Regions from separate parts of the Uliginosibacterium sp. sgz301328 genome, predicted to be linked through region 2. Evidence: predicted binding sites of a transcription regulator. Region 2 holds the regulator's gene; each other region holds the start of a gene.
The links. Region 2 encodes FliA, which starts transcription of late flagellar genes. Its sites were predicted from a motif close to CTAAAGTTNNNNNNNNNNNNGCCGNTA; they were not measured.

Region 1: motA (flagellar motor stator protein MotA) is a predicted target of FliA. The motif match lies at 4,035-4,061, and genes of this name have one in related genera.
Region 3: flgM (flagellar biosynthesis anti-sigma factor FlgM) is a predicted target of FliA. The motif match lies at 3,317-3,343, and genes of this name have one in related genera.
Region 4: ACDA63_RS15685 (AP2 domain-containing protein) is a predicted target of FliA. The motif match lies at 2,382-2,408, and genes of this name have one in related genera.

The regions. Positions count from the first base shown of each region.
Region 1 covers NZ_JBGVSA010000001.1:217,546-224,885, forward strand. Annotated here, with positions in the region: gene pflB (formate C-acetyltransferase) at 1-1,174, shown strand, start outside; gene pflA (pyruvate formate-lyase-activating protein) at 1,264-2,106, shown strand; gene motB (flagellar motor protein MotB) at 2,164-3,126, opposite strand; gene motA (flagellar motor stator protein MotA) at 3,132-3,989, opposite strand; gene flhC (flagellar transcriptional regulator FlhC) at 4,180-4,731, opposite strand; gene flhD (flagellar transcriptional regulator FlhD) at 4,742-5,059, opposite strand; gene ACDA63_RS01005 (diguanylate cyclase) at 5,388-7,340, opposite strand, start outside.
Region 2 covers NZ_JBGVSA010000006.1:62,969-70,308, reverse strand. Annotated here, with positions in the region: gene putP (sodium/proline symporter PutP) at 1-1,215, opposite strand, end outside; gene ACDA63_RS06230 (flagellar motor protein) at 1,363-2,127, opposite strand; gene ACDA63_RS06225 (RNA polymerase sigma factor FliA) at 2,187-2,948, opposite strand; gene ACDA63_RS06220 (MinD/ParA family protein) at 3,087-3,833, opposite strand; gene flhF (flagellar biosynthesis protein FlhF) at 3,830-5,248, opposite strand; gene flhA (flagellar biosynthesis protein FlhA) at 5,253-7,340, opposite strand, start outside.
Region 3 covers NZ_JBGVSA010000003.1:184,466-191,805, forward strand. Annotated here, with positions in the region: gene flgC (flagellar basal body rod protein FlgC) at 1-303, opposite strand, end outside; gene flgB (flagellar basal body rod protein FlgB) at 320-718, opposite strand; gene flgA (flagellar basal body P-ring formation chaperone FlgA) at 1,024-1,707, shown strand; gene ACDA63_RS03595 (DUF2127 domain-containing protein) at 1,778-2,230, shown strand; gene ACDA63_RS03600 (asparaginase) at 2,281-3,255, opposite strand; gene flgM (flagellar biosynthesis anti-sigma factor FlgM) at 3,418-3,735, shown strand; gene ACDA63_RS03610 (flagella synthesis protein FlgN) at 3,735-4,208, shown strand; gene ACDA63_RS03615 (PP0621 family protein) at 4,287-4,541, shown strand; gene ACDA63_RS03620 (PAS domain-containing sensor histidine kinase) at 4,538-6,076, shown strand; gene ACDA63_RS03625 (sigma-54-dependent transcriptional regulator) at 6,073-7,340, shown strand, end outside.
Region 4 covers NZ_JBGVSA010000022.1:29,055-36,394, forward strand. Annotated here, with positions in the region: gene ACDA63_RS15675 (ThiF family adenylyltransferase) at 1-246, opposite strand, end outside; gene gltS (sodium/glutamate symporter) at 481-1,698, shown strand; gene ACDA63_RS15685 (AP2 domain-containing protein) at 1,784-2,272, opposite strand; gene ACDA63_RS15690 (protein kinase) at 2,436-3,803, opposite strand; gene grpE (nucleotide exchange factor GrpE) at 4,023-4,595, shown strand; gene dnaK (molecular chaperone DnaK) at 4,753-6,675, shown strand; gene dnaJ (molecular chaperone DnaJ) at 6,760-7,340, shown strand, end outside.

The DNA.
Region 1 (7,340 bases), on a different contig from region 2:
GGGGCCGGCACCGGAACCCAACATGACGGTGTTCTGGACGCCGAAGCTGCCGGAAGGCTTCAAGAAGTTCTGCGCCAAGGTTTCCATCGACACCAGCGCCGTCCAGTATGAGTCCGACGAACTGATGCGACCGGCCTGGGGTGACGACACCGCCATCGCCTGCTGCGTATCGGCCATGCGTGTCGGCAAGCAGATGCAGCTCTTCGGCGCTCGCGTCAACCTGGCCAAGTGCATGCTGTACGCCATCAACGGCGGCCGCGACGAAGTATCCGGCGACCAGGTCATGGACGCGTTCGACGCAGTCAAGGGTGAATACCTCGACTTCGACGACGTGATGGCCAAGTTCGACCACGCCATGGAATGGCTGGCCCGCACTTACGTGAATGCAATGAATGTCATTCACTACATGCACGACAAGTACGCCTATGAGCGTATCGAAATGGCGCTGCACGACTACAACCCGCTGCGCACGATGGCCTTCGGTATTGCTGGTCTGTCGGTGGTCGCTGACTCGCTGTCCGCGATCAAGTACGGCAAGGTCAAGGTCGTTCGCGACGACTCCGGGCTGATCACTGACTACGTGACGGAAGGCGACTTCCCGAAGTTCGGCAACAACGACGACCGCGTCGACCAGTTCGCTGTCTGGCTGACCGAAACGTTCATGAACAAACTGCGCAAGCACAAGACCTACCGCGACGCGCTGCACACCCAGTCGGTACTGACCATCACGTCGAACGTGGTGTACGGCAAGGCCACCGGCAACACGCCGGACGGTCGCCGCGCTGGCGAACCGTTTGCTCCGGGTGCAAACCCGATGCACGGCCGCGACAAGCTGGGCTTCGTGGCCTCGGCCATGTCGGTCGCCAAGATTCCGTACGAGCACTGCCAGGACGGTATCTCGCTGACTTCCAGCATCGTGCCGAGCGGCATGGGTTCGAACGTGAATGACCAGACCACCAACCTGGCCCGTTCGCTGGACGGCTTCTTCGGTACCACCGGTTTCCACGTCAATGTCAACGTGCTCAATCGTGACACGCTGGTCGACGCCATGGATCACCCGGAGAAGTACCCGCAGCTGACCATCCGCGTGTCCGGCTACGCGGTCAACTTCATCAAGCTGACCCGCGAACAGCAGCTCGACGTCATCAACCGGACGTTCCACGGCGAACTCTGATTGACGGCTCTGCTGTCTAAGTAAGAGCATCCCGGTCAGGGCACCGCCCTGACCGGGATTTTTCTTTCTGGCAACCAGGTCATATAACCATGACGACACCACAAACTGCCAAGCGCCGCCTCCAGGGCAGCCGCTTTGAACTCCGTACAGAGAGCAACGACGAGATCAACGACAACCAGGCCGAAGAGATCGGCCACGAAGGTCGTTGGGGATTCCTGCATTCAGAAGAAACCGGCTCCGCCGTCGATGGCCCCGGCGTCCGCGTCGTGTTCTGGACGACAGGCTGCGAATTCCGCTGCCAGTACTGTCACAACCCGGACACCTGGAAGCTCAAGCACGGCCGCCTCGTCGCAGCCGACGACATCCTCGAAGAGCTGGGCAAGTACAAGGACTACCTGCGCCTTTCGGGCGGCGGCGTGACGGTATCCGGCGGCGAGCCGCTGGTGCAGGACCGTTTCGTGATGAACATCCTGCGTGGCGCGCGCGCGATGGGCATCCACACGGCGCTCGACACCAATGGCTTCCTGGGCAACAAGCTATCGGACGAAGAACTCGACCAGATTGATCTGTTCCTCCTCGACATCAAGAGTTGGGACCCGGAGACGCACATCCGCGCCACCGCCAAACCAGTCGAACCCGTGCTGGCTTTTGCGCGGCGACTGGCCGAACGCAAGCGTCCGATGTGGGTTCGCTTCGTGCTGGTGCCAGGCCTGACCGACGCCGACGACAACATCGAAGGCGTGGCGCGCTTTGCCGCATCGCTGGGCAATGTCGAACGCGCCGAGGTCCTGCCTTTCCATCAACTCGGCAAGTTCAAATGGGAACAACTGGGGATGGACTACCAACTGGCTGACACGCCAACGCCGACGCCTGAACAGGTATCGAAAGCGCGAGCGATCTTCCGCAAACACGGCTTGTTCTGTCCGGAATAAGCAGCCAGCAACGCCAAGCCCGGCCGCACAGCCGGGCTCCTGCCTCAGAAGGCCGGTTCAGCGACGTTCTGCGCCACCGGCCTTCGGTGCCGACGACAACTCAGCCGCCAGTTGTTCGGCGTCCGCCGTATCTGCCTCGACATCAACATCCTGCCCGCCCTGCATCAGCGCGTCCGCCGTGCGCGAGTTCATCACCAGGATGCTGATCCGGCGATTGATCGGGTTGAAGGGATCGTTCCGGTCGAGCGGAATGATCGACGACTGCCCTGTCACGCGCACGATCTTGCGTTCGTCCATTCCCCCCGCCACCAGTTCGCGCCGGCAGGCGTTGGCACGGTTGGCGGACAACTCCCAGTTGGAGAACCCTCGCTCGCCGCCCGCGTACTGTGCCGCGTCAGTGTGGCCAGAAACGGCGATCCGGTTGTCCACCTGGTTGAGCACCGCCGAGATAGCCCGCAGGATGACGCGCGCATACGGCTTGAGTTCGGCGCTCGCGCTGTCGAACATCGGCCGGTTCTGCTGATCGACGATCTGGATGCGCAGCCCTTCGCTGGTGATATCCAACAGCAATTGATTCTTGAACTGGCGAAGATCGGGGCTCGCTTCGATGACCGACTCAATGCGCGCCTTCAGATCCTGCAGTTTGGCGCGCTCGACCTTCTCTTCCTGCGGTGAAGGCTTGCTGCTTACCTGCACCTTGGTCAGCGTGCGCGCGTCGCGGTCGTTGCTGCGGGCGACCTCGCCTACCGATTTGGTCAGATCCTTGCCGCCGCCTTCGATCGGCGTCGTCGCGGCCCCCGAGCCCGGGCCGCCTTGCAGAGAAAGCTTAAGCGGATTCTGAAAGTAATCGGCGATGCCTTTGAGGTCACCCTTGGTCGTGGAGCCGAGCAGCCACATGAGCAGAAAGAAAGCCATCATCGCCGTCACGAAGTCGGCGTAAGCGATCTTCCACGCCGCGCCATGATGGGCACCGCCTTTCTTGACGATGCGTTTGACGACAATGGGCCGCTGATCATCCATGGCGGTCACTTGCCCTTGCGATTCTTGATCTCTTCTTCCAGCTCGCGGAAATTCGGCCGGTCATCCGAGGCGAGCACCTTGCGGCCGAACTCCACCGCGACCTGCGGCGCATAGCCGCTCATGCTGGCCAGCAGCACGGCTTTCATGCACTGATAGATCTTCCCGGACGCCTCGCATTTCTGTTCGAGCTGGTTGGCCACCGGTGCGACAAAACCGTACGAAAGCAGAATCCCGAGGAATGTACCGACGAGCGCGCCGCCGATCATCTTGCCCAATACCGCCGGCGGCTCGCCCACCGAGCTCATCACGTTCACAACCCCCATCACCGCCACGACGATACCGAACGCCGGTAAGGCATCCGCGATCTTGGTCACGGCGTGCGCCGGCGCGGCCGCTTCGTGATGATGCGTTTCGAGCTCCACGTCCATGAGGTTTTCGAGTTCGAACGCATTGAGGTTGCCACCGACCATCATGCGCAGATAGTCGGTCAGGAACTCCACCGCATGATGGTCGGCCAGGAATGCCGGGTACTTCGAAAAGATGGGGCTGGACTCGGGGTTCTCGATGTCATTCTCGATGGACATCAAGCCTTCCTTGCGGACCTTGGAAAGCAGCTCGAACAGCATCGCCAGCAGATCCACATACAGCGCCTTGTTGTACGGCGCGCCCTTGAGTACGCCCGGCAGCGCCTTGAACGTGGCCTTGACGATCTTCATCGGGTTGGCGGCGACGAAGCCACCGGTCATCAGGCCGACGATGGCGAGGTATTCAGTGGGCACCCACAGTACGGCCACATTGCCGTGGATCGCGTAGGTGCCGACGGAGGCGGCAAGAATCAATACATAGCCGACAAGCAAGACCATTTAAGTGCCTTTGGGGGACTGCTTTTAGTTGGTTTCCTGTATTGGTAACGGCGCACCCTGTTCGAACTTGAACGGCACGCCGAGGGGATGGCGACGACCGGCTTCCCGGCGCAATATGGCGGACTGCAAATGACGACGCCGGCTGGCGCCGGCGTCATTAGTGCGAGGAGTGCGAATCGGAGAGCGGAGGCTACATTGCGGCAGCGACGGCCTCTTCGCGTGCTGCGGCGCGCTTGCCCTTACCGGCGCGCGCCGGCATGTTGCAGAGTCCACAGACGTAGCCCTTGGTCGGGTCGTACGCGTGGGCGACAAACTGGCCCTGGCAGCAAGTGCAGGTCGCCAGTTGCAGCATCTTGGCGTCGAAGAAACGCACCAGCGTCCAGGCGCGGGTCAGGCTCATCACCTGATCGAGCCCCTGGTTTTCGGTGTGCTCCTTGTAGATGCGGAACGCCTTGAGCGTGGCATCCAGCCCGCTCAAACCGGTATTGCGCTGGATGAACCCGAGGAACGCCATGAACAACGAGGCGTGAACGTTCTGCTGCCACGGCATGAACCAATCGGTCGAAAACGGCAGCATGCCCTTGGGCGGCGATTCACCGCGGATTTCCTTGTACAGCTTGAGCAGGCGTTCGCGCGACAGGCCGGTTTCGGACTCCAGCATCTGCATGCGAGCGCCGAGTTCGATCATTTCCATCGCGCGCTGGGTTTCCTGCGCGTCCTGAATCAGACTCTTCATGCGCATGACGGGCTCCTCAGGCGACCTGCTCGACCGGACGACCCGCAGCCAGGATAGCGGCGTGAATGCGCGAGGCCGCGGAGTCGCGTTCGTGGTTGGCGAGCAGATTGACGAGCAGACCGTCGTCAAAGCGGAAGCGGCACAGCATCATGTCGGAACCTGCCATACGCAGGATCTGGCCCGGGGTCAGCCCTTCGATGATGTCAGCGACATCGGAGCCCACGCCCAGCTTCAGCATGGCGGACTCGCGACTGGTCTTGATCATTTGCTGCGCGAGCATCAGATACGCGAGATTCAGCTCCTTGATCTCGCTTTGAACGTCGGTGGCCTTCATTTCACACTACCTCTTTCGCACGGTCTCTGACGGTTTCGTCAGCAGGTGAGGCGAGTGTGCCGCCCGGGTCAGGCGGTACCAATCAGGCAAAATCGCTAAAAACAGTAGAAACAAAAAGAACATCGGATGTAGGAATTTATCCTACACGCAGCAATGAAACCCGCTACAGAACTGTTACCAGTTCCGTATCAGGAAAATTACTTCAATGAAATCAGCGATCTTCATTGTTATCGGCAGCGCGTCACAGAACTTTAGACTTTCGCGAACTATTTTTTCGAGTCTTCGCCAGCAACAAATTCCAGACCGCCGTTCGTCGTTTTTCTCAAATTCACGAATTATCGGCGTTCCCCGATTCTGTGACTTCCTGCAACTGCACGGAGGCTACACGATTGCGCCCCAGTTGCTTGGCGAGATAAAGGCCCTGATCCGCCCGCTTGATCAGCGCATCGGTATCGACAACACCTGCATTGCGCGCCGCAGCGCCTGCACTGATGGTGATGCGCAAGTGCAACATGCCCGCCACCACTTCGGCGCGCTCCACCGTTGAACGCACCCGCTCGGCGCAGCGCAAGGCGGCTTCGAGCGTCGTATCGGGGCACATCACCAGGAACTCGTCGCCGCCCGTACGAGCCACCACATCATGCGAACGCAGCCCCTGGCGGATGGCCGCCGAGACCTGGCGCAGGACGGAGTCGCCCACGTCGTGACCGTAGGTATCGTTGATCGACTTGAATTGATCGATATCGATCATCAGGCACGCCAGCGGCCTGCCGCTACGCGACGACGCCGACCACTCCTGCGTCAGGCGATCGGTAAAGAACCGCCGATTCGGAAAGCCGGTCAGCGAATCCATCAGCGCCACTTCCTGGAGGCGACGGTTGCTGACAGCCAGTTCGGCGGCAAAGTGGCGGATTTCCTCGCGATCGTGCTCGATCTCCTGGTGGAGCGAGGTCAGGCGGCACGCCGCCTTGAGCCGGGCCTGCAACAGACGTGGATTCACCGGCTTGCCCAGTACCGCGTCGGCCCCGGATTCGTAGGCTTCGATCAACAGGTCTTCACTGACGCTGTCGGTCAGCGCCACCACATAGATCGCCCGGCCGATGCGCGTCTTGCGCAAGGTCTTGACCAGTTCGACGCCGCTGACGTCCTGCAACTGCCAGGCCATGAGCATCATGTCGGGCTGGAAATCCAGCGCCAGTTCGGTCGCCGTATAGCCGTCGCGCGCCTCGGCCACGTCGTATCCGGCGTCGAGCAACGCGCGCCGCGCCGTAGTGCGAATATCGTCGTCGGCCTCGGCCACGAGTACGCGCAGCCGCTGAGTCTGGGCCTGGGCCGGCGCTTGCGGAGCGGCCGTCGGCACGGGATCGGCGGACACGATACGGTCGATACCCGTGTCCGGCTCACGAAGATAGTGCTCGAACGGCGGCAGGCGATCGGCCTGGACGTTGAGCAAAGCGCCCCACTCCAGCCATTCACGCGCGACGTCGTCGCACATCGCGGTCATGACTTCCTCGTCGAAGCCCAGGCGCGACCCTGCGGCCAGCACGCGGTGCAACACAGTTGAGCGGCCGGCGTCATCGACCAGACACGATTGCGCCATCAGTGTTGCCACCGACAACGACTGGATCAGCACGTGGTCGCGCGACCCTTCGGGCGCCGAGCCGGCGGTCCCGCTGGCGCAATGGTAGGCCGCCTCGGTGAATACGCGGGGCAAACCCCAATCCGCCAGCATCGCAGCGCCGAGTTCGGCGTGATTCATGGCGAACTCACGGCTTTCGAGTTCGAGCAGATTCACGGAGGCATCGCCCCGCACCGCCGCCAGCAATTGTGAGTATTCGCGCGGATAGAGCGTCGCCAGAGCCAGCTCCCCAACACGCGACAATAGCCCGAGGCAGTAGGTCTCGTCGGGCGCTGCGGCGCGCGTGCGCTGGCTCAACGCCTGCGCGGCGACTGCCCGCAGCAGGGACGCCGACCAAAAATGTCCATAGTCGAACTCGGAGCACGATCCGCTGCGGTAATTGGTCAGCAGCGAAAAGCCCAGCGCCATCGTACGAACGGCCGGCAGGCCGAGCACCGTCAGCGCGTCCTGGATCGACGCCACCGGGCGACGGTTGTAGCCGATCAAGCCGTTGGCCGCCTTGATGAGCCGACCGACGAATGCCGGATCGGTGCGGATGATGCGCGCCAGCTCAGCCATCGACACGTCGTCGTGCTGCATCACGCGCATGATCGCCAGTGCAACGCCCTTCGGCGATGGCAGATCGCCCGAGGCCTTGAGTTG
Region 2 (7,340 bases):
GGAAACCAGTTCCAGCACAGAGTTTTCCGGATTGCGCGCCAGCGCGATGGCCAGCAACGACACCAGCAGCACCGTAATGCGCCCCACCCACACCAGTTCGGCCTGGCCCGCGTTGCGGCGCAGGAAGGCCTTGTAGAAATCCTCGGTCAGCGCGCTGGAGCACACCAGCAACTGGCAGCTCAGCGTACTCATGATGGCGGCCAGGATCGCCGACAGCAGCACGCCGGCGATCCACGGATTGAACAGCAACTGCGACAGCAGGATGAAGACGCGTTCCGGTTGCTGCGCGACCGGCCCGGCCAGTTCGGGATGCTCGGCGAAGTACGCGATACCGAAGAAGCCGACGGCCACGGCGCCCGCCAGGCACAGCACCATCCAGGTCATGCTGATACGGCGAGCCGGCGCGATCGCCTTGTAGCTCGAAGCCGACATGAAGCGCGCGAGGATGTGCGGCTGGCCAAAATAACCCAAGCCCCAGGCCAGCAGCGACACGACGCCTACGACCGAACCGCCCTTGCCCATGTCGAAGAACGACGGGTCCAGCCGATGGATGATGGCCGTGCTCTCGACCAATCCGCCCGACAGGAAGATCACCACCAGGGGCGTCACGACCAGCGCACCGATCATCAGGCTGGCCTGGACCGTATCGGTCCAGCTCACCGCCAGGAAGCCGCCGATCAGCGTGTAGAGGATCGTCGCCAGCGCGCCTACCCACATCGCCGTGGCGTAGGGAATGCCAAAGGTGCTCTCGAAAAGACGGGCGCCCGCCACCACGCCGGAGGCGCAGTACACGGCGAAGAACAGCAGGATGATGACGGCCGAGAGCACACGCAGCAGGCGGCTCTTGTCCTCGAACCGGTAGGTGAAATAGTCCGGCAGGGTCAGCGAATTGTTAGCCCGTTCGGTGTAGACGCGCAGGCGCCCCGCCACCCACTTCCAGTTGCACCAGGCGCCGATGGTCAGCCCGATGGCGATCCACGACTCGGACACGCCATGCAGGAACACCGCGCCCGGCAGGCCCATGAGCAGCCAGCCGCTCATGTCCGACGCACCGGCCGACAGCGCCACCACGAAGGCGCCCAGGCGTCGCCCGCCCAGGATGTAATCCGAAAGGTTGCTGGTGTAGCGATAGGCAATCAGGCCAATCGCGACCATGCCCAATATGTAGAACAGGAAAGTGACGGTAAGCGGCGTACTGGCAGTCGTCGAAAGCATGCGTAGTCTCGATTCGGCCACTCGGAGGTGGCCTGTCAGATTCTTGGACGGGCGACTATGCCAAATCCGTCAATCATCACTTGAGACCTATCGCAAATGCGATGCAGACATCCGGGCGGCATGTCGCGCCCGGCTCACCACGATGAATCAGCGCTGGCCGCGCCGCGCCGACTGACTGAGGTAGCCCTGCAGACGGCTTTCGATGATGCGCGGATTGTCGCCGTGGGCGATGCCGACCAGGCCATCGAGCACCATCTCGCGCGTCGATACCAGGCGGGCAATGCTCGCGGACAGTTTCTTGCCGACCGGCAGGAAGATCAGGTTGGCGCTGCCCACGCCATAGATGGTGGCGACGAAGGCCACCGCGATGCCGGCGCCGAGCTTGCTCGGGTCGGAGAGGTTTTCCATCACGTGGATCAAGCCCATCACCGCGCCGATGATGCCGATGGTGGGCGCATAGCCGCCAGCGGCGTCCCAGATCTTGGCCGCCTGCTTCATTTCATGTTCCCAGGCGCCGATTTCGACGTCCATCACTTCGCGCAGGCGTTCGGGCTCGACGCCGTCCACCAGCAATTGCAGGCCCTTGCGCATGAATGGATCGGCCAGATTGCTGATCTTGTTTTCGAGTGCCAGCAGCCCTTCCTTGCGGGCGGTGGAGCTCCAGCTGACGATTTCGGAGATAAGCCCGTCGGACGGCGGCGCTGGCGGGCTGAACACCCAGCCGGCCATGCCAACGCCCTGGCGGAAGGTGTGCCACGGGCTCTGCAGCATCACCGCGCCGACGGTGCCGCCGATGACGATGAAGAACGCCGTCGGTTGAACCAACGACGACAGATGCCCGCCTTCGAACATGTGCCCCAACACGATGGCGGCGACGCCCAGTAACAGGCCGGCCAGACTGACGAAATCCATTTATCCGTGCATCCCTTCCAAGTTTGCTGCGGGCCACACCGGCGCGCGGCGCGGTGGGCCTATGCCACCTTCGCCCGCTTGCCGCGTTTGCCGCTGCCCGGCCCCGCGTCGCGGCCGGTGGTGATACGCGAGCGCAGGCGAGCGATGGCCTGGCTATGCAGTTGGCACACGCGCGATTCCGACACTCCCAGCACCTCGCCGATCTCGCGCAGGTTGAGGTCTTCCTCGTAGTACAGGCCCATTACCGTCTTTTCGCGCTCCGGCAGGTCTTCGATGGCCTGGATGAGCACCGTGCGCATGTTGTGGTCTTCGAGCAGGTCCAGCGGATCGTTGCTCTCGCCCACGATGTGGCGTTCGAGGAAGTCTTCGTCATCCTCGTCGCCGAAATCCTCGAAATAGACGAGCTGGTAGCCGCGCGCCTCCTGCAGCATCTTCTGGTAATCGGCCAGTTCCATGCCGAGCGACTGCGCCAGTTCGCGTTCGGTCGGCTGGCGGCCGTTCTGCTGTTCCAGCGTGTGGATGGCGGTTTCGATGCGGCGCATTTCGCGTCGCAGGCTGCGCGGCAGCCAGTCGTTCTCGCGCAGACCATCGAGCATGGCGCCGCGGATGCGCTGCACGGCGTAGGTCTCGAACTGCGCGCCCAGGCCCTCTTCATAGCGGCCGACCGCGTCGAGCAGGCCCAACATGCCGTTCTGGATGATGTCCTCGACCTGCACGCTGGCAGGCAGTTTGGCCATCAGGTGATAGGCGATCCGTTTGACCAGCGGCGCGTAGCGCGTAATGAGCTGATCCCGATCCAGTGTTCCGGCGGCGTTATACATCGTTGTCTCTCGTTGGCCAGGGCCAATCACAAGCAGCAGGAGAATGGAGCAACACGGCTGATTCGTGCTCCCATGCCTGCATTGTGCGGGGAGCGTTGTCCTTGCATTGCGCGGATAAGCGCGGAGTATTCACGCCAATCATGCACACGCGGCACTCGTGGCCGGGCTCGCCGCCAATCCGCAGGCCAGATCGCGAAGGCGCTCGACAAAGCCGCCGGGGCTCGACGGCAGCGCCTGACCGAGGTGATCGACGCAGCGCACCTCGATGCCCAACTGACGCCACGCCAGGGCCTGGAAATTGGCCGCCAGTTCGCGCGATTCAAATGTCGTCTGCCCGCTCAAGGTGAGCGCCATACTGCCGATATCGGCAATTCCCTTCAGTTTCTTTAGCGCCGCGTAGGCGGCAGTGATCGATTCGACGCGCGCTTCGGCCACCAGCAGGCAGACGCCGGCCGCGCGCAGCAGGGATGAGGTCGCCGTTGTATCGGCGTGCACGATGGTTTCGTCGGCTTCGAACTGCAGCGTGCGCAGGGCGTCGACCACGCGCCGGCCGAGCACCCGTTCGCGCCCCACCAGGCGGGCCGCGCGCGCCACCGGCAGCAGCATGAGCGCGTCGTCGCGGACCAAGGCTTGCGCCAGCGGCACGTGGCCCTCGATCACTTGCTGCAGATCGAAGCGCGGCGCCGTCCCAAGGTGGTCGGCCAGATTGCCGAAGGCGCTGCATTCTTCCAGTACCAGCAAGCGTTGCCCTGCCCCGGCGCGCGCGCGCAACTGTGCGGCCAGCCAACGGGCGGCCCCTGCACCGCAGGTCAGCACCGCCAGCGAGCGCCCCTGGCCGCCGAACATGCGCCGCAGGCCGGCGGCCTGATCGTATCCGGCCATCATGCGCGTGGCACCGGCGATGCGGGCGCAGACATGATCAGTCCGGCCTCGGCAACATCCAGCTTGTGTGCCGACCTGGCGGGCACTTCGCGCAGGGCGCGGTGAATCACGTAACTGCGGTTGGGCAGGTGCAGGTCTTCCGGCACGCGCTGGCCGGTGGAGACATAGAACACGCCCAGTTCGTTGCGCACGGCGGCATCGATGGCCGGCGCAATGGTGGCCGCCTCATCCAGCTTGGTGATGATGCAGCCTGCAAGATTGGGCGCGTCGTAGGCGCGGATGATCTCGTCGAGCGTGTCGCCACGCACGGTGGCGTTCAGGCACAACAGGCGGCGCACGTTGCCGGCGGAGGCCAGCATCGCGGCTTGTTCCATGACCATCTTGTCGCGCTGACCCATGCCGATGGTATCGATCAGCACCATGTGCTTGCCGCGCAGGTCGGCCAGCGTCTGGCGCAGATCGGCGGCGTCGCGCACCACGCACACCTGTACGCCGAGGATGCGGCCATAGATGCGCAGTTGTTCGTGCGCGCCGATCCGGTAACCGTCGGTGGTGATCAGCGCCACCTTGTCGGCGCCATGGCGCACCACGCAGCGTGCGGCCAGCTTGGCCGTGGTGGTGGTCTTGCCCACACCCGTCGGGCCGACGATGGCGTACACGCCGCCGCGATCGATGATGTCGGCGTCGGATGCCAGCAAGCGCAGCTTGCGATCGAGCATGCCCTTGACATGGGCGCGCGCGTCGGTCACCGCCATGTCGCCGACGATGCCCTCAGTCAGCGAGCGCGTCAGTTGCGACGAAAAGCCTGCTTCGAGCAGTTCGGCCATCAATTGCGTGCGCGCCGGTGCGGTACGGGTGATTTCGTTCCAGGCAAACCCGGCCAGTTGGCGTTCGAGCATGCCCTTGATCGAGGCAAGCTCATCCATCAGGCGCGCGTTTGTCGCTTCGAGCGCGGCCAGCTTGGCGGCCTCGACGGCCGCAGCGGCGGGCGCGACGTCTTCACGTTGTGACTGGGCGATGGCGCGCGGCGCGGGCTCGTCGATCGCACGGCGCAGCGGAGGCAGGTCGTGATGCACCGAGGCCCGATGGGTCAGCGTCGGCTCAGCGGATTGTTCGCGCGCCAGGCGGGCAATGTGCTGGCCCAGCGTCAGGGTGAAATCATCGTCACTCGGAGCCGGTGCGGCTGCACGGGCCACCGGTGCCGCAACGGGGGCCGGAGCAGGCGTCGATTCGGGCCGGCGCACCTGTTGGGCGGCAGCCGAGAAGCTGGCGATGGCCTCGGCCGGCATGGCAACGATTTCCACGCCGTCCGGCACCGAGCGATTGGACAGCACGACCGCGTCGCCGCCGAGTTCGGCCTTTACCATGGCCAGCGCTTCACGGGCGCTGCGCGCGACGAATTTCTTCACGTCCACCATTTAATCAGCCTCCAACAACCGCAGTGACACGGATGGTGCGCGATTCAGGCACCTCCGAATGAGCAATGACTTTGAGATTCGGCACGGCGCGGCGCACAAAGCGCGCCAGCAGCCAGCGCAAGGCGTTCGGCACCAGCAGTACGGCCGGCAGGCCGAGGTCTTCCTGGCGCTGGGCGGCCGTGGCCGATTCGCGCAGCAGCGTGTCAGCCAGACCCGGCTCGATGGCGGCATCTGCGCCACCGGTGTGCATGGCTTGTTGCAGCACGCGCTCCAGCGAGGGGTCGAGCGCGATGACTTGCATCTCGCTGTTGCCCGGGAACAGTTGCTGCACGATGGCGCGGCCCAGCGCGATACGTACGCGGCCGGCCAGTTCCAGCGGGTCCTGAATGCGCGTGGCGTGCTCGGCCAGGGTTTCGACGATGGTGCGCATGTCGCGAATGGCGATGCCTTCTTCCAGCAGGTACTGCAGCACGCGTTGCAGCGTATGCAGCGGCAGCGTCTTCGGCACGAGGTCTTCGACCAGCTTGGGCGATTCCTTGGCGATGTGGTCGAGCAGTTGTTGGGTTTCCTGGCGGCCGAGCAGATCGGACGCATGGCTGAGGATGACGTGGTTGAGGTGCGTGGCGACCACCGTGCTGCCATCGACCACGGTGTAGCCCAGCGCATGCGCCTGTTCACGCAGGCTGGAGTCGATCCACACCGCCGGCAGGCCGAAGGCCGGATCGGTCGTCGGCGTGCCCGGCAGGTTGCCCGCCACGCGGCCCGGATTGATGGCCATCAGTTGGTTCGGATAGGCCTCGCCCTGCCCGATCTCCACGCCTTTGAGCGTGATGCGGTAGGCATTCGGCTTGAGTTCCAGGTTGTCGCGGATGTGCACCGGCGCGGCCAGAAAGCCGATGTCCTGCGCGAATTTCTTGCGCAGGCCGCGAATGCGCTTGAGGAGTTCGCCGTCCTGCCCCTTGTCGACCATCGGGATCAGGCGGTAGCCCACTTCCAGGCCGAGCACGTCGACCGAGGTCACGTCCGACCAGCTCGCTTCCATCGATTCTGCACGGGCGGCGGCCTGTTCCGGCGCGACGGCGGGCTCTTCGACTTCGGCGGCGGCCTGCTGCTTTCTGTTGAGCACCCAGGCCAGCGCGCCCAGCAGACCGGCGAGCATCAGGAACACCAGGTTCGGCATGCCGGGGATCATGCCCAGCAGGCCAAGGATGGTTGCCGTCAGAATCATGACTTGCGGGTTGTTGAAGACCTGGCCCACCAACTGCGAGCCGATATCCACGTCTTCGCCGACGCGCGACACCACCAGACCGGCCGCCACCGAGATGATCAGCGCCGGCAACTGTGCGACCAGACCGTCGCCGATGGTCAGCAGCGTGTAATTGTTGAGCGCGCGCGAGAACTCCATGTCGTGCTGCGCCACGCCGACGATCAGCCCGCCGACGATGTTGATCACCAGAATCAGGATGCCGGCAATCGCGTCACCGCGCACAAACTTCGAAGCACCGTCCATGGCGCCGTAGAAGTCGGCTTCGGCGGAGATGTCGGAGCGGCGCTGCTTGGCTTCCTTGTCGTTGATGAGGCCAGCGTTCAGGTCGGCGTCGATGGCCATCTGCTTGCCGGGCATGGCGTCCAGCGTGAAGCGCGCGCCCACTTCAGCGATACGGCCAGCACCCTTGGTGATCACGACGAAGTTGATCACCGTGAGGATGACGAACACCACGATGCCCACCGCCGTGTTGCCGCCGACGAGGAAGTGGCCGAATGCTTCAATCACCTTGCCCGCCGCATCCGCGCCGCTGTGGCCGTGCAGCAGCACCGTCCGCGTGGATGCCACGTTGAGCGACAGGCGCAGCAGCGTGGTCACCAGCAGCACCGTGGGGAAGACCGAGAACTCCAGCGGCCGGCGCGTGTACATCGCCACCAGCAGCACGATCATCGACATGGCGATGTTGAACGTGAAGAACACGTCGAGCAGGAACGCCGGCAGCGGCAGCACCATCATCGACAGCACGAGCAGCACCAGGATCGGCGCGGCAAGCTGGCGAATGTTGCTCGGCGAGAACAACTGGCGGAGATCGAGTTGGTTAGCTTG
Region 3 (7,340 bases), on a different contig from region 2:
CTCCTCCACCACGTCCACGTTCGGCATGGCCACGAAACCGTTGGCGTCTGCCGCCGGATTGCTCGGGTCGTAGTTCATGCGCAGGGGCGCGGCACTTTCGACCACGCCGTTGACCTTGACGCCCTGCGAGTAGCCGTCGCCCATCTGCGTGGCCTGGAAGACGACTTCCTTGGCGCGATAGGGCTGACCGTCGGGGCCTGCCACACTGTCGGCGTTGGCGAGGTTGCTGGCGGTGGTGTTCAGGCGCACCGATTGGGCGGTGAGCGCGGAGCCGGCGATCTGGAAAACCTTCATCATGCTCATGGTGTATCTCCTGCGCTTACTGGCCCGACACGGCCTGTCCCATTGTCTTGAACAGGTTGTTGATGAACGTGACGTTGGCCTCGTACTGCGTGGCGTTTTCGGTGAAGTTGGCGCGCTCCACGTCCATGTCCACCGTGTTGCCGTCGAGGCTCGACTGCGTTTCGGTGCGGTACATGACATTGGGGTCCGCCCCCGTCGCCGTGCCGCCGATGTGTGCCGCCGAAGTGGTCGCCATCTGCAGCGGCTGGGTCTGCCCTTGCAGCGCACGACCAAGCGTCGATGCAAAGTCGATGTCGCGAGCCTTGTAGTTGGGCGTATCGGCATTGGCGATGTTGGAGGCGAGCAGTTCCTGGCGCTTGGCGCGCAGGTTGAGCGCGGTCTGCTGAAAGCGCAGCGCATCGTCCAGTCTGTTCATGTTCATCTCTCCCCAGGCTCGTCGCCCACCCATGTCGCACATCGCAACCTTGCGGCGGACGTAGTGCAGCTTCCGTGCCAGCATCGTAGCGATGCGCCCGCGACCTCATTCGGCCGATAAGACGGCAAAAAAGGCGGCTAAAGAGGGATCGGTACGGCATGCGAGCGGCAAGCCGCCGGCAATCCTTGCCGGCCCGGCGCTTCGCGCAAAGCGAAGAAAGAGCCGCCAAACCGCCTTTGCTCGGGCGATGCCTCGCGCGTGCGATACGGTTCAATGCGGTCATTGCCAGACCGGAGTTCCCCGCCATGTTCCCTCGCCTGCTGCTTGCCGCCCTGCTGTTGCCATCGGCTGTGCTGGCACAAACGACGGGGACAGACGCCATCCGGCGCACGGTCGAACAGTTCGTGATCCGCCAGACGGCCGATGTGCAGGGCAGCGTGTCGGTGGACGTCGGCCGCATCGTGGAAAGCGCGGCCACGCAATCGTGCACGGTATGGGAGGCCTTTTTGCCGCCCGGCGCGCGCATATGGAAGACGGTGACGGTCGGCGTGCGCTGCACGCAGGGGACGAACGCGTCCCTCTATGTGCCGACACGCGTGCAGATCGATGGAGCCTACGTGGTGATGGCGCGCCCGGTGTCGGGCGGACAGGTGCTGACGGCGGAAGACATGGCCGTGGTGCGGGGCGAGATTACGGCGCAGCCCAATGATGTGATCACGCGCGTCGACCAGGCGGTGGGTCAGTCGGTACGGCAGGCGCTCTCGGACAAGCAGACCTTGCGCGCGGTTTACTTGAAGACCGATGCCGCGATACAGGCCGGGCAGACGGTGAAGATCGTCACTCAGGGCGAAGGATTTTCGGTCGTCAATGAAGGCCGCGCCTTGAACACCGCCGCACGCGGACAGGTGGTGCGTGTCAAGCTGGCGAGCAATCGCGTGCTCAACGGCATCGCGCGTGAGCCCGGCGTGGTGGTCGTGTCAGTGGAATAGTGGGCGCGCACCACGACTGCGCCCACCACATTTGCTATCGTGCGAAGCCAGTCATCCGTTCGCCCATGCCATGAAGTCTTCGCCGACGCTGCGCCTGATTGCGCTGTTCGAGGCCGCCAAGGGCGCCATCGTGCTGGCGGCCGGCTTCGGTCTGCTGACGCTGATCCATGCCGACCTGCAGACCGTGGCGGAAAACCTCGTCCGCCATTCGCATCTCAACCCGGCCAGCCACTACCCGCGCATTTTCATCGACGCTGCCGCGCGTGCATCGAGCGGTAACCTGTGGCTGCTGGCGCTGCTCGCGGCGATGTACTCGGTCATGCGTTTCGTCGAGGCCTACGGCTTATGGTTCGCGCGGCGCTGGGCCGAATGGTTTGCCGTCCTCAGCGCCGGCGCCTTCATTCCGGTGGAAATCTATGAGCTGAGCCGCCACGCAAGCTGGATTCGCGGCAGTGTGCTGGCGGTGAACATCCTCATCGTGATCTACCTGTCGCGCCGGCTCTGGCGCGAGCGCGACGTCTAAGCGCCAGCGCGACGTCTAAGCGCCAGCGCGACGTCTAAGCGCCAGCGCGGTCATTCACCCACCAGGCTGCGCTGCATGAGTGCTTCAGTGTCGGCTTGCGAATAACCCTGGGCGCGCAACACCCACAGCTTGGCGCAGGCCGCCACTGGCGACATCCCGCCGCCACTGACCGCACCGGCGGCCTCCAGCCCGGCCCCGGTCTGGTATTCGCCCAAGCGGACGACGCCACGCAAAGCCTGCGTCACGACAACGATGGTCACGCCACGCGCATGTGCCTTGCGGAGCGAGGCGAGAAATGCCGGGGCACTCGGCGCGTTACCCGCGCCGTAGGCAGCCAGTACCAGCCCTGCAACCGGCTGCGCCAGTACGGCGTCGAGCGTTGCGGGCTCGATACCGGGGTACAGATGCAGACAAGCGACGCGCACCGAAGGATCGATCCGCGCCAGCCGTTCGGCGGGATTCGAATCCGCCCAATCGCCCACGGATGACAGACTCCCTCGTGGCGCATCGAACGCTACATCCGCCGCCGCATCGATCTTGAGCACGCCGACCGCCGGCAAGACCCGCCCACCGAAAGCCACCCGGACGCCCGGCAGGCCGCTGGCGGCATCGCGCAGGGCGAGTCTGAGGTTGTCGATCGCGTCGGTGCCGGGTGCGGCCAGCGGGCGCTGGGAACCAGTCAGCACGACCGGCGTTGGTATGCCGGCAAGAAGGAACGACAATGCGGCAGCCGTCCACGCCAGCGTGTCGGTCCCATGCAGGACGACCACGCCGTCGCAGCCCGCGCTGCGTTCCAGCGTGGCACGCGCGATGCGCAGCCAGTCGGGTGGCGCCATGTCCGCGCTGTCGAGTGGCGGTTCGAGGCAGCTCAGGGTCCAGGTCAGTTCGCCGCCATCCAGGCGACCGCCTGCAAAACCGGGCACGCCATCGAGCAGACGGGAGAAGTCCTCCCCTGCCATGGGCTGCAGGGGCTGGCCGGCACTGCCGATGGTGCCGCCGGTGTAGAGTACGTGGAGTGTGGGCATTCGGTTGTCCGGTCGCGGGACGCGCACACGAGATTGCGAAGCGCGTCAAGTCGGAAGAATTCTAAAGTTTTGTATCGGTCGGCCGTTACAGGAGCTGTGCAGCCGGGAATGGCTGACCATATCGGGCGGGCTTACGCCCGAACATACAAGAAGGGAATCGACGTGAAAATCGATAACTCCGTCAAGACGACGGGAACCACCAGCAGCGAGAGCAGCGGCAAGGCGCGCGCAGGGCGCGAAGCCGCGGCGCCGGCGCCTGCCGCGAGCGCCGGCACGACCGTGCAGTTGTCGTCGCTGTCCGGCAATCTTGCCAAGATCGAAGCGACCATCGGCCAGACGCCCGAGGTGGACAGCGCGCGCGTCAGCGAAATCAAGCAAGCCATTTCGGAAGGCCGTTTCTCGGTCGACTCCGAAAAGGTCGCCGACGGCCTGATCGAAAGCGTGCGCCAGATGCTGGCGGCACAGCCCCGTTCGGCCTGATGAGCGCAGACCTGGCGATGCTGCGCGCACGACTCGGTTCGCTGGTGGCAGCCGAGACGGCGCAGATGCGCGATTTTCTCACGGTGCTCGAACAGGAGCGTGACGTGCTCGGCCAGCCCGATGTCGAGCCGCTGTTCGCGCTGGCCGAGCGCAAGACGCAGATCGCACGCCAGTTGCAGCAGTTTTCCGCTGCCCGCGCCGCCTTGCTGGCGCAGGCAGGCCTGCCGAACAACCGGCAAGGCATCGAAACCTTGCTCGGCGAGTCGTCACACGCCGCCTGGGACGATTTCGTCACCGTGGCCGAAACGGCCCAGACGCTGAATGCCGACAACGGGATCCGCATCACCGAGCGGCTCAAGAGCAACCACCAGGCCCTGGCGATCCTGATGTCGGCGTCGGACCAGCCGACGGTCTATGGCCCGGACGGGCATGCCCGCACCCGGCCCGGCTCCCGCCACTTTGGGAGCTTCTAGCGCAGTTCGTCGGACGAACGTGACGCTGGTGCGACCACCGCGCTACACTTCTGCCGCTTCGGACACCCGAATTTCGGCATGCAAAAGATCCTTCTGTTCCTGCTCCTGCTGGCCGCCATCTATTACTGGCGCAAGCTGCTGGTGAGCGACAAAAAGAAAACCCGACCGACCGAGTCGTCCTCGCCCACGCAGCAACCTGCCTCACGCATCGAAACCATGCTGCCCTGCGCCCATTGCGGTGTGCTGGTGCCGCAGAGCGAAGGCACGACCGTGGCATCGCACTTCTATTGTTCGCAGGAACACGCACGCCTGGGTCCGGCCTCGCACTCATGATCCCGGCCGACGCGCTGCCGCAGGAGTCGTCGCGGTCGGTTTCGATCCGCTACTTCAACCTCTACCGCGTCGTCCTCGCCAGCGCGTTCGCCATCTTCGGCAGCATCTTCGCCCTCGGCGAGATCTCGCCGCACGTCTTCTTCGCATTGGTCGCCGTCTACTGGCTGCTGGCGGTGGCGTTCATCGCGCTGCCGGCCGAGCGCCAGGCCAGCAATGTGATGCTCGCGCTGCAGGTGGCCGCCGACATCTTCGTGCTGACGCTGCTGATGTTCCTGTCGGGCGGCGCGCGCACGGGCATTCCGTATCTGATGATGGTCACCGTGGCCGCGGCCGGACTCGTCAGCGAGGGCCGCATGGTGCTGGGCTTTGCCGCACTGGCGACGATCGCGGTGCTGTTCGAGCAGTTGGTGCGCGTGCTGATCGGTCTGGGACAAATCACCGACTTCACCCGCGTGGGCATGAGTTGCGTGGGTTTTTTCGCCGTCGCCCTGCTCTCGCGCATGCTGGCCCGCCGCGCCCTGGCCAATGAAGAGCTCGCGCTGCGCCGTGGATTGGATCTCGAACGGCAGATGCGCGTGAATGCCCGCATCATCGAAGACATGCAGGACGGGGTGGTGGTGATCGACGGCGAAGGTGCGATCCGCCAACGCAATCCGAGCGCAATCGACCTGCTCGGCCGCGACATGCGTCCTGGCTCGCTGCTGGTGGATTTTTCGCCGATTCTGGCCGACCTGGCCGCACGCCACGACCAGGGCCTGGAGCGCGCCACGTTCCGTTCGCCCGCCAGTTGCCGCACGCTGCGCCTGCGCGTGGCAGAAGCCGGCGGCGACCGCGTGCTATACCTCGAAGACCTCGATCGCATCCAGGCACAGGCACAGCAGATCAAGCTGGCGGCGCTGGGGCGGCTGACCGCGAACATCGCGCATGAGATCCGCAACCCGCTGTCGTCCATCACGCACGCGTCGGATCTGCTGGCGGAAGAGAAACGGGGTGACCTGCAACTGCGACTGCTGCGGATCGTGCAGGACAACGCGGCGCGCATCGAGCGCATGGTCAAGGACGTCCTGGAACTGGGCCGGCGCGATCACATCACGACCGAGTCGCTGGAGCTGGCTGTCTTCCTGCGCACGTTCGTCGATGAGCTGGAACTGCACACGCCGCAAGCCAGTGCGTGTGTGCGACTGGAGTGCGAGCCGGCCCTGCGCGTGAGCTTCGATCGCGTGCACCTGCACCAGATCCTGACCAATCTGGTCAGCAACGCGCTGCGGCACTGCCGCGGCAACGCCGATTCGGTGCGGCTCGAAGCCTTCGCCGCCGACGGCGCCATCGCGATCCAGGTGCAGGACGACGGCCCGGGCGTGCCTGCGGCCGACCGCAACAAGGTCTTTGAACCATTTTTCACCTCCGACCCCAAGGGGACGGGGCTCGGCCTGTATATCGCCCGCGAACTGGCCGAGGCCAATGACGCGCATCTGCGCCTGATGGACAGCACCATCGGCGCGCTCTTCCGGATCACCGCCAGGAGTGCCGCATGACGACACAACCCGACACCGACCGCCGCACCCGCAGCCGCGGGGCAGACATCCTGGTCATCGATGATGAGGATGACATCCGCGAGTTGATCGAACTTTCGCTCTCGCGCATGGGCCTGGGGGCCGACACGGCGGGGTCGGTCGGCGAAGCGATGGAGTTGCTGTCGCAGAAAAGCTACCGGCTGTGCTTGACCGACATGCGCCTGCCGGATGGCGACGGCCTGCAGGTAGTGCGCCACATTGCCACGCACGGCATGGACTTGCCGGTGGCCGTCATCACTGCGCACGGCAGCACCGACAACGCGGTGGCCGCGCTCAAGGCCGGCGCGTTCGACTATCTGTCCAAGCCCGTATCGCTGGAACAGTTGCGAGCGTTGGTCAAATCGGCGCTGGACGTTCCCCTCGCGGAAACCGAGGCGCCGCCCGACACGCAACAGATGATCGGCGAGTCGGCCGCCATGCAGCAGGTGCGCAGCATGGTCGAACGGCTCGCGCGCAGCCAGGCCCCTGTGTATGTGTCGGGTGAGTCCGGCAGCGGCAAGGAACGCGCGGCTCGCATGATCCACGTGCTCGGGCCTCGTTCTGACAAGCCTTTCGTGGCGGTCAACTGCGGTGCGATTCCCGAAAACCTCATGGAGTCGGAGTTCTTCGGCTATCGCAAAGGGGCTTTCACCGGCGCCGAATCGGATCGCGACGGTTTCTTCCAGGCCGCCAACGGCGGCACGCTGTTTCTCGACGAGGTCGCCGACCTGCCGCTGGCCATGCAGGTGAAGTTGCTGCGGGTCATCCAGGAGCGCCGCGTCCGGCGCATCGGCGAGACACAGGAGCAACCCGTCGACGTGCGCATCATCAGCGCCACGCACCAGAACCTGCGCGAGCGCGTTGAACAGAACCGCTTCCGGCAGGATCTGTTCTATCGCCTCAATGTGATCGAGCTTCCCATGCCGTCATTGCGCGAGCGACGTGAAGACGTGCCGCTGCTGGCGCACTCGATCCTGCAGCGCCTGGCCCGCGATGCCGGGCTCGAGGCGCCGGTGCTGACGCCTTCAGCGCTGCGTGCGCTGGAGCACTACGGCTTTCCTGGCAATGTGCGCGAGCTGGAGAACATTCTCGAACGTGCGCTGGCGCTGGCAACGGGGCCGCGCATCGATGCGGACGATCTGCGCCTGGACCCGCCGCACGAGGAGAGCGTGGGCACCGAGGCCCCCGCACCGGGCGGTGCATTGCAGGACTACCTGGATCGCGTGGAACGCCAGGCGATCGTCGA
Region 4 (7,340 bases), on a different contig from region 2:
CGGCCGGCCGACCGACGCCTCGGTATGCAGGATCTGGCGTTGCAGGTTGGTCAGGTCGACGGTGTCACCATCGCACAGCACGATCTCCCCTACGCCGGCGCTGGCCAGATACATTGCGGCCGGCGAGCCAAGGCCTCCCGCCCCCACCACCAGTGCGCGAGCGGCAAGCAAAGCGGACTGCCCGTCGACGTCGATTTCGGGCAGCAGGATATGGCGGGAATACCGCAGCAACTGATCGTCGTTCATACGCGGGCGGTTCGACTCGGGAAAAGACTTGGAGCGTAGCGCATCGCGGGCCCGTGCTGCACACCCGCGCCGCGCCTGGACACAAAGACAGGCGCACCAGGAACGATATGAATCAAGGCGCCGGCGCGCTCCGGCCCCTACCATGCACGGCCCGCCAGGGCGGGCGCAGCAGCGCCGGCACTGACCTTCCACCCGCGGCCATCCTGCCTGGCCGCCGCACTCCATCCCCCGATCATGACTCTACAGCTCGATATTTTCCCATCCCTGTTCGTCGCGACCGCGGTCCTGCTGCTTGGCCGCGGGCTGATCGCGTGCATCGCACCCTTACGCACCTACAACATTCCCGAGCCCGTCGTGGGCGGACTCGTGGCGGCATTCGCGGTGACCGTCCTGCGTGCCATGGGCATCGAAGTCAGCTTCAACACCGCGCTCCAGACGCCGCTGATGCTCATGTTCTTCTGCACCGTGGGGCTGGCCGCCAACATCAAGATGGTGTTGTCGGGCGGCCGCATGTTGTTGCGCTTCCTGCTGATCGTGGCGGCCTTCCTGGTCGTGCAGAACGTGCTCGGCATCGGCGTGGCGCTGGCACTGGACGTGAATCCGCTGCTCGGCCTGCTGGGCGGCTCGATCACGATGTCCGGCGGCCACGGCACGGGCACCGCGTGGGCGGATGTCTTCGCGCGGCAATACCAGCTCTCCGGCGCACTGGAAGTCGCCATGGCCTGCGCCACCTTCGGCCTGGTGCTGGGCGGACTGATCGGCGGCCCGGTCGCGCACTACCTGATCGACCGCCTGCCTGCGGCGAAGCGCGACGCCACGGCGGGCGAGCAAGGCGCGGAGCCGGACAACGCCTTCGAGAAGCCCGAAAAACTGCTCCTCATCACCACCAAGCTGCTGGTGGAAAAGCTCTTCCTGCTGGCTGGCGCCATGTCGATCGGCTTCGTGCTTGAAAAGCTCACCAGCGGCACGGCGTGGTCGCTGCCGACCTTTGTGTGGGTGATGTTCAGCGGTGTGCTGGTGGGCAATGTCGTTGCCCACACGCCGTTCTATGACATGGAAGAACGCGCGCTTTCGGTGATCGGCAATACCTGCCTGTCGCTCTTCCTCGCCATGGCGCTCATGTCGCTCAAGCTGTGGCAGCTCATCGATCTGGCGCTGCCGATTCTCGCCATGCTGATCGTGCAGACGATCGCGATGGCACTGTGGGCTGTATTCGTGACCTATCGCTTCATGGGGCGCAACTACGAAGCCGTGGTGCTGGCCGCCGGCCATTGCGGGTTCGGGCTCGGCGCCACGCCGACGGCCATCGCCAACATGCAGACCGTCACCAACCGTTTCGGCCCCGCGCACCTGGCTTTCATTCTCGTGCCGGTGGTGGGCGCGTTTTTCATCGACCTGGCCAATTCAGTCGTGCTGAAGGGCTTTTTGAGCCTGCCGTTGTTTGCGCACTGAAAACGTCCCGCCAGCGCAGATAGCAACGAAAAAAGCGCCGTGAGGGCATGCCCTCCGGCGCTGTGCTTTTGCAGTCCGTCGCAGATCAGGCGGCCAGCTTGCGGCTGTCGATCGAACGCGAGCGGCGCGGCTTGCGGCGCACGGCACCCGGATCGAACTCGCCTTCGAGCTTCTTGAGCGCGTCCTTGCGCGCCTTGAGCGCCTGCTTGAACGCACCTTCTTCGCCGTACTTCTTGACCGAGAACTTGACGCGCTTGCGACGACCGTCCGGCAGCGGCCACGAGGCCACCCAGAACCAGCGCTGCCGGTCTTCCGGCATGTCGCGGGTTTCCGACGCGCAGTAGCGGCACACGCCCACTACGCCTGAACGGTTGTTCTTCTTGACGATGTTCGAGTACTCGCGCATCGAAAACGGCGGGTACCTGGCGATGATTTCGTCGCGAAAATCCTTGGCCGCGTTGAAGGCGCGCGTCTTGCCGCCGAATACGCCGTCCGAAAAATGCTTGCGGTGAATCACTCCGCGCCGCTGGATCGTTACCAGCCAACCGTGTGTGCGGCTTAGTTCGTTATCCACACGGCTGATTCCATACACACTGCTCCGACTCACGTCTTCCTCCAACGCCTGACAGGTTGCGAGTGCCGACGCAGCATTTTTTCCAGGATGCCCTCGGCCCTATCAGGGTTTTCGGCGATCACTGTGCAAACTTTAGGGCTCACGTCGCAATGAAACAAAAATATTAGTTGTCGAGTAATTGCAGCTCGATGCCAGAGGTCGTGACATTGACTGCGCGCGTCGCGGGCTCCCCCTGCAACGCCAGTTGCCGTTCGCAATTGGACAGACGCCGCGCAACGGTCGTAATGAGCCGCGAACGGAAATGCGCGAGGCACTCCTCCGACGCCAGGATCAAGGCCGCGGGCTGGATCTCGAGGTAGCGGACCGGCGTCAGGCTGATCACTGAAACGTGCTGCAGATGATCCTGCTCGTCCAGGTAGGCCGACTCGCCAAAACACTCGCCGGCCCGGATCACCCCTGCCTTATGGCCGCCGATCGACAGCTCCAGTTCCCCTTCGAGCACGATGCCGAAGCGCTGATCGGTGCTCCCTTCGCGGATGATCTGCGTCAAAGGTTCGACGACTCGCCAGGTCGAGAAGCGGACGACCTCCCAGATTTCGATGTCATCGAACTCCGTGAAGAACGGCAGCCGGCGTATCTGACCGAAACGCGTGCTGTCCGGCACGAGGTCTTTTTCGTCGTAGATCTTGTAGCGGACCGCGGACAGGTCCTTCGCAAACTCGGCGCCGTTCTTGTAGCGCGAGTAGAGATCCTTCTCCAGCGACTTGCGGATTACCACGTCCATCTGCTCGGGGACCAGCGGATTGAGCTGGCTGGCCGAGGGCGGATCGGTGTTGATGATCTTGTAGACCAGTTGTGCCGGATTCTTGGCACGGAACGGCAAGCGGCCCGTGAGCAGATGGAAGAGCACCACGCCCAGCGAATACAGATCGGTCTTCTGGTTGAGCGGATAGCTCTTGATCTGTTCGGGCGACATATAGGCCGGCGAGCCCACGCCCATGATGAAGGTCGAGTCCTGGTCGCTCTTCTTGTTGATGTTCAGCGCCAACCCAAAGTCCGTGATCTTCACGTTGTCGTCGTCATCGATCAGGATGTTGGCTGGCTTGATGTCGCGGTGGACGATGCCCTGGCGGTAGGCGTAGTCCAGCGCCATGCAGCATTTGAAGATGATGCTCACCGTCCGGTGGATCGGCAGCATCCGCTCGAAGCTGCAATATTCCTCGAGCGACTTGCCCGGGAAGTACTCCATGACGATGTAGGCCTCTTCCTGCTCGATGACGGCCTCGAAGATCTTGATGATGTTGGGGTGGTCCAGCTTGTTGGCCACCGCCTCTTCGGCCCGCAGCAGCTTGAGTAGCCGGCGATTCCACTTGGCCTCGTCGCGCCCCCGGTCCTTGAAGGACACATGCTTGAGGGCAACCGGCTGCGGGTAATAGGGATTCTCGGCCAGATAGACGACCGCCGTCGCCCCGCGGCCCACTTCGCGGATGATCCTGTACTTGCCGATGCGCTCCGGAATGGAAGAGCCCATTGTCCCTATTCTGCCCGCCTGCTACCGATTTGAAGAATAGCGCCGAGCCCGGCGCACCGCGTATCTTACCGATTTCGAGAATAAGTCTGACAAAAACCAGCCTGCAGGACCAACGGCCTCCGTCCGCATCGGCGTGACGAAAAAAAGAGGGCCAATGCTCTTGAAACAGCGCGGGACGCCCCCATTAAGGCTGTTGAATCTTATCAGGGAGCCTTTTTCATGCAGGACAAACAAGACTCGCTCGCGCCCCAGGAACTGACCGACGGCGCTTCGCCGGCTACGGACGCGACGCCCGCCACGGCTGACGCCGTCGGCAATGGCCCCGACATCATCCCCAGCCTGCAGGAACAACTGCGTCAGCTGGAACTGAAGGCATCCGAACACTACGACGCTTGGCTGCGCGCCAAGGCCGAGACGGAAAACATGCGCCGCCGCGCGCAGGAAGACGTCACCAAGGCCGCCAAGTTCGCCATCGAAAAGTTCGCCAACGAACTCCTGTCGGTCAAGGACAGCCTCGAACAGACCCTGGCCGTCGATAACGCCACGCTCGAATCACTGCGCGATGGCGTGGAACTGACGCTGCGCAATCTTGCCCGCGCCTTCGAAAAGAGCGGCGTGGAAGAAGTAAACCCGGTCGGCGAGAAGTTCGACCCACACAAGCACCAAGCCATGAGCGCCGTGGAATCCGACCAGCCGGCCAACACCGTGCTGCAGGTCTTCCAGAAGGGCTACGCGCTGGAAGGCCGCATCCTGCGCCCGGCGCTGGTCTCTGTCGCCAAAAGCGGCCAGTAAGTCGCCGCCGCGCGCTTTTTTTCGCCCGATTTCGCGCGTTTTTCGCGGAAACGGCCCGCAAAGGGGTTGAAGTCGGGCGACACAGCCGCATTTAGAAAGCATCACGAAATTCTGGACGGACCCGGGATACGGGGCGTCGACAAAGGAGAAAACGAACATGGGCAAGATCATCGGGATTGACCTGGGCACCACCAATAGCTGCGTGGCCATCATGGAAGGCGGCCAGCCCAAGGTCATCGAAAACGCCGAAGGCGCGCGCACCACGCCATCCATCGTCGCGTACATGGAAGACGGCGAAGTGCTGGTCGGCGCACCGGCCAAGCGCCAGGCGGTCACCAACGCCAAGAACACCCTCTTCGCGGTCAAGCGCCTGATCGGCCGCCGCTTTGAAGAGAAAGAAGTGCAGAAGGACATCAGCCTGATGCCCTACTCCATCGTCAAGGCCGACAACGGCGACGCTTGGGTGGAAGTGCGCAACAAGAAGATGGCCCCGCCGCAGATTTCCGCCGACGTGCTGCGCAAAATGAAGAAGACCGCCGAAGACTACCTGGGTGAAGAAGTCACCGAGGCCGTCATCACCGTGCCGGCTTACTTCAACGACAGCCAGCGTCAGGCTACCAAGGATGCCGGCCGCATCGCCGGTCTTGAAGTCAAGCGCATCATCAACGAGCCGACGGCTGCGGCACTCGCATACGGCCTCGACAAGGGCGGCAAGAAGGACCAGAAGATCGCTGTATTCGACCTCGGCGGCGGTACCTTCGACATCTCGATCATCGAAATCGCCGACGTCGATGGCGACAAGCAGTTCGAAGTGCTGGCCACCAATGGCGACACCTTCCTGGGTGGCGAAGACTTCGACCAGCGCCTGATCGACTACATCGTCGAAGAATTCAAGAAGCAGAACGGCATCGACCTGTCCAAGGACGCGATCGCCCTGCAACGTATCAAGGCGTCGGCCGAACGCGCCAAGATCGAACTGTCCTCGTCGCAGCAGACCGAAGTGAACGAGCCGTACATCACCATGGCCAATGGCGTACCCGCCCACCTGACCATGAAGCTGACGCGCGCCAAGCTCGAGTCGCTGGTCGAAGAGCTGATCGAACGCACCATCGAGCCGTGCCGCAAGGCCATCAAGGACGCCGGCCTGAAGGTCTCGGACATCGACGACGTGATCCTCGTCGGCGGCCAGACCCGCATGCCGAAGGTGCAGGACAAGGTCAAGGAGTTCTTCGGCAAGGAACCGCGCCGCGACGTGAACCCGGACGAAGCCGTGGCCGTGGGCGCTGCCGTGCAAGGTGGTGTGCTGCAAGGTGAAGTCAAGGACGTGCTGCTGCTGGACGTGAGCCCGCTGACGCTGGGCATCGAGACGCTCGGCGGCGTGATGACGCCCATGATCAAGCGCAACACCACGATCCCGACCAAGCACTCGCAGGTGTTCTCGACGGCCGACGACAACCAGCCGGCGGTGACGATCAAGGTCTATCAGGGCGAACGCGAAATGGCGGCCGGCAACAAGTCGCTGGGCGAATTCAACCTGGAAGGCATTCCGCCCGCACCGCGCGGCACGCCGCAGATCGAAGTGACCTTCGACATCGACGCCAACGGCATCCTGCACGTGTCGGCCAAGGACAAGGCCACCAACAAGGAAAACAAGATCACCATCAAGGCCAACTCGGGCCTGTCGGATGATGAAGTGCAACGCATGGTCAATGACGCGGCCTCTCACGCCGAAGAAGACAAGCGCCAGCACGAACTGATCGACGCCCGCAACCAGGCCGATGCGCTGATCCACACGACCAAGAAGGCGCTGGTCGAGCACGGCGACAAGATCGACGGCGCGGAAAAGGCCAAGATCGAAGCGGCCCTGAAGGACGCCGAAGAGGCCATCAAGGGCAACGGCAAGGCTGAAATCGAAGCCAAGGCACAGGCCCTGGCAACCGCCAGCCAGAAACTGGGCGAAACGATGTACGCCCAGCAACAGGCAGCGGGTGCTGCGCCGGAAGCTGCCGCTGAAGAAGCCAAGCCGGCCGATGACAACGTCGTGGATGCTGAATTCACGGAAGTGAAAGACAACAAGTAATACCTGGCAAGACAACGCACGGGCGCAAAGGTCGCGGAGCTTCATCGCGCGCCCTTTGCGCCTTTGTGCTGAGGACAACAACAGATGGCAAAACGGGATTACTACGAAGTCCTCGGTGTCAATCGCGACACTTCGGACGAAGACATCAAGAAGGCCTACCGCAAGCTGGCCATGAAGTACCACCCGGACCGCAATCCGGACTCGAAGGACGCCGAAGAGAAATTCAAGGAAGCCAAGGAAGCCTACGAAGTCCTCTCCGACGAACAGAAGCGCGCGGCCTATGACCGTTACGGTCATGCCGGCGTCGATCCTTCGATGGCGGGCGGCCCCGGTGGCTTCGGCGCGGGCGGCCAGGGCTTCGAAGGTTTCGCCGATGCTTTCGGCGGCATCTTCGACGAAATCTTCGGCGGCCGTGGTGGTGGCGGTGGCGGCGGCGGTCCGCGCGTCTATCGCGGAGCTGACCTGCGCTACAACCTCGAGATTTCGCTCGAGGAAGCCGCTCGCGGCGTCGAAAAGACCATCCGCATTCCCGTCCTCGAAGAGTGCGAGACCTGCCACGGCTCGGGCGCCAAGCCGGGTACGCAACCCAAGACCTGTACCACCTGCGGCGGCGCCGGCCAGGTGCGCATGCAGCAGGGTTTCTTCTCGGTGCAGCAGACCTGCCC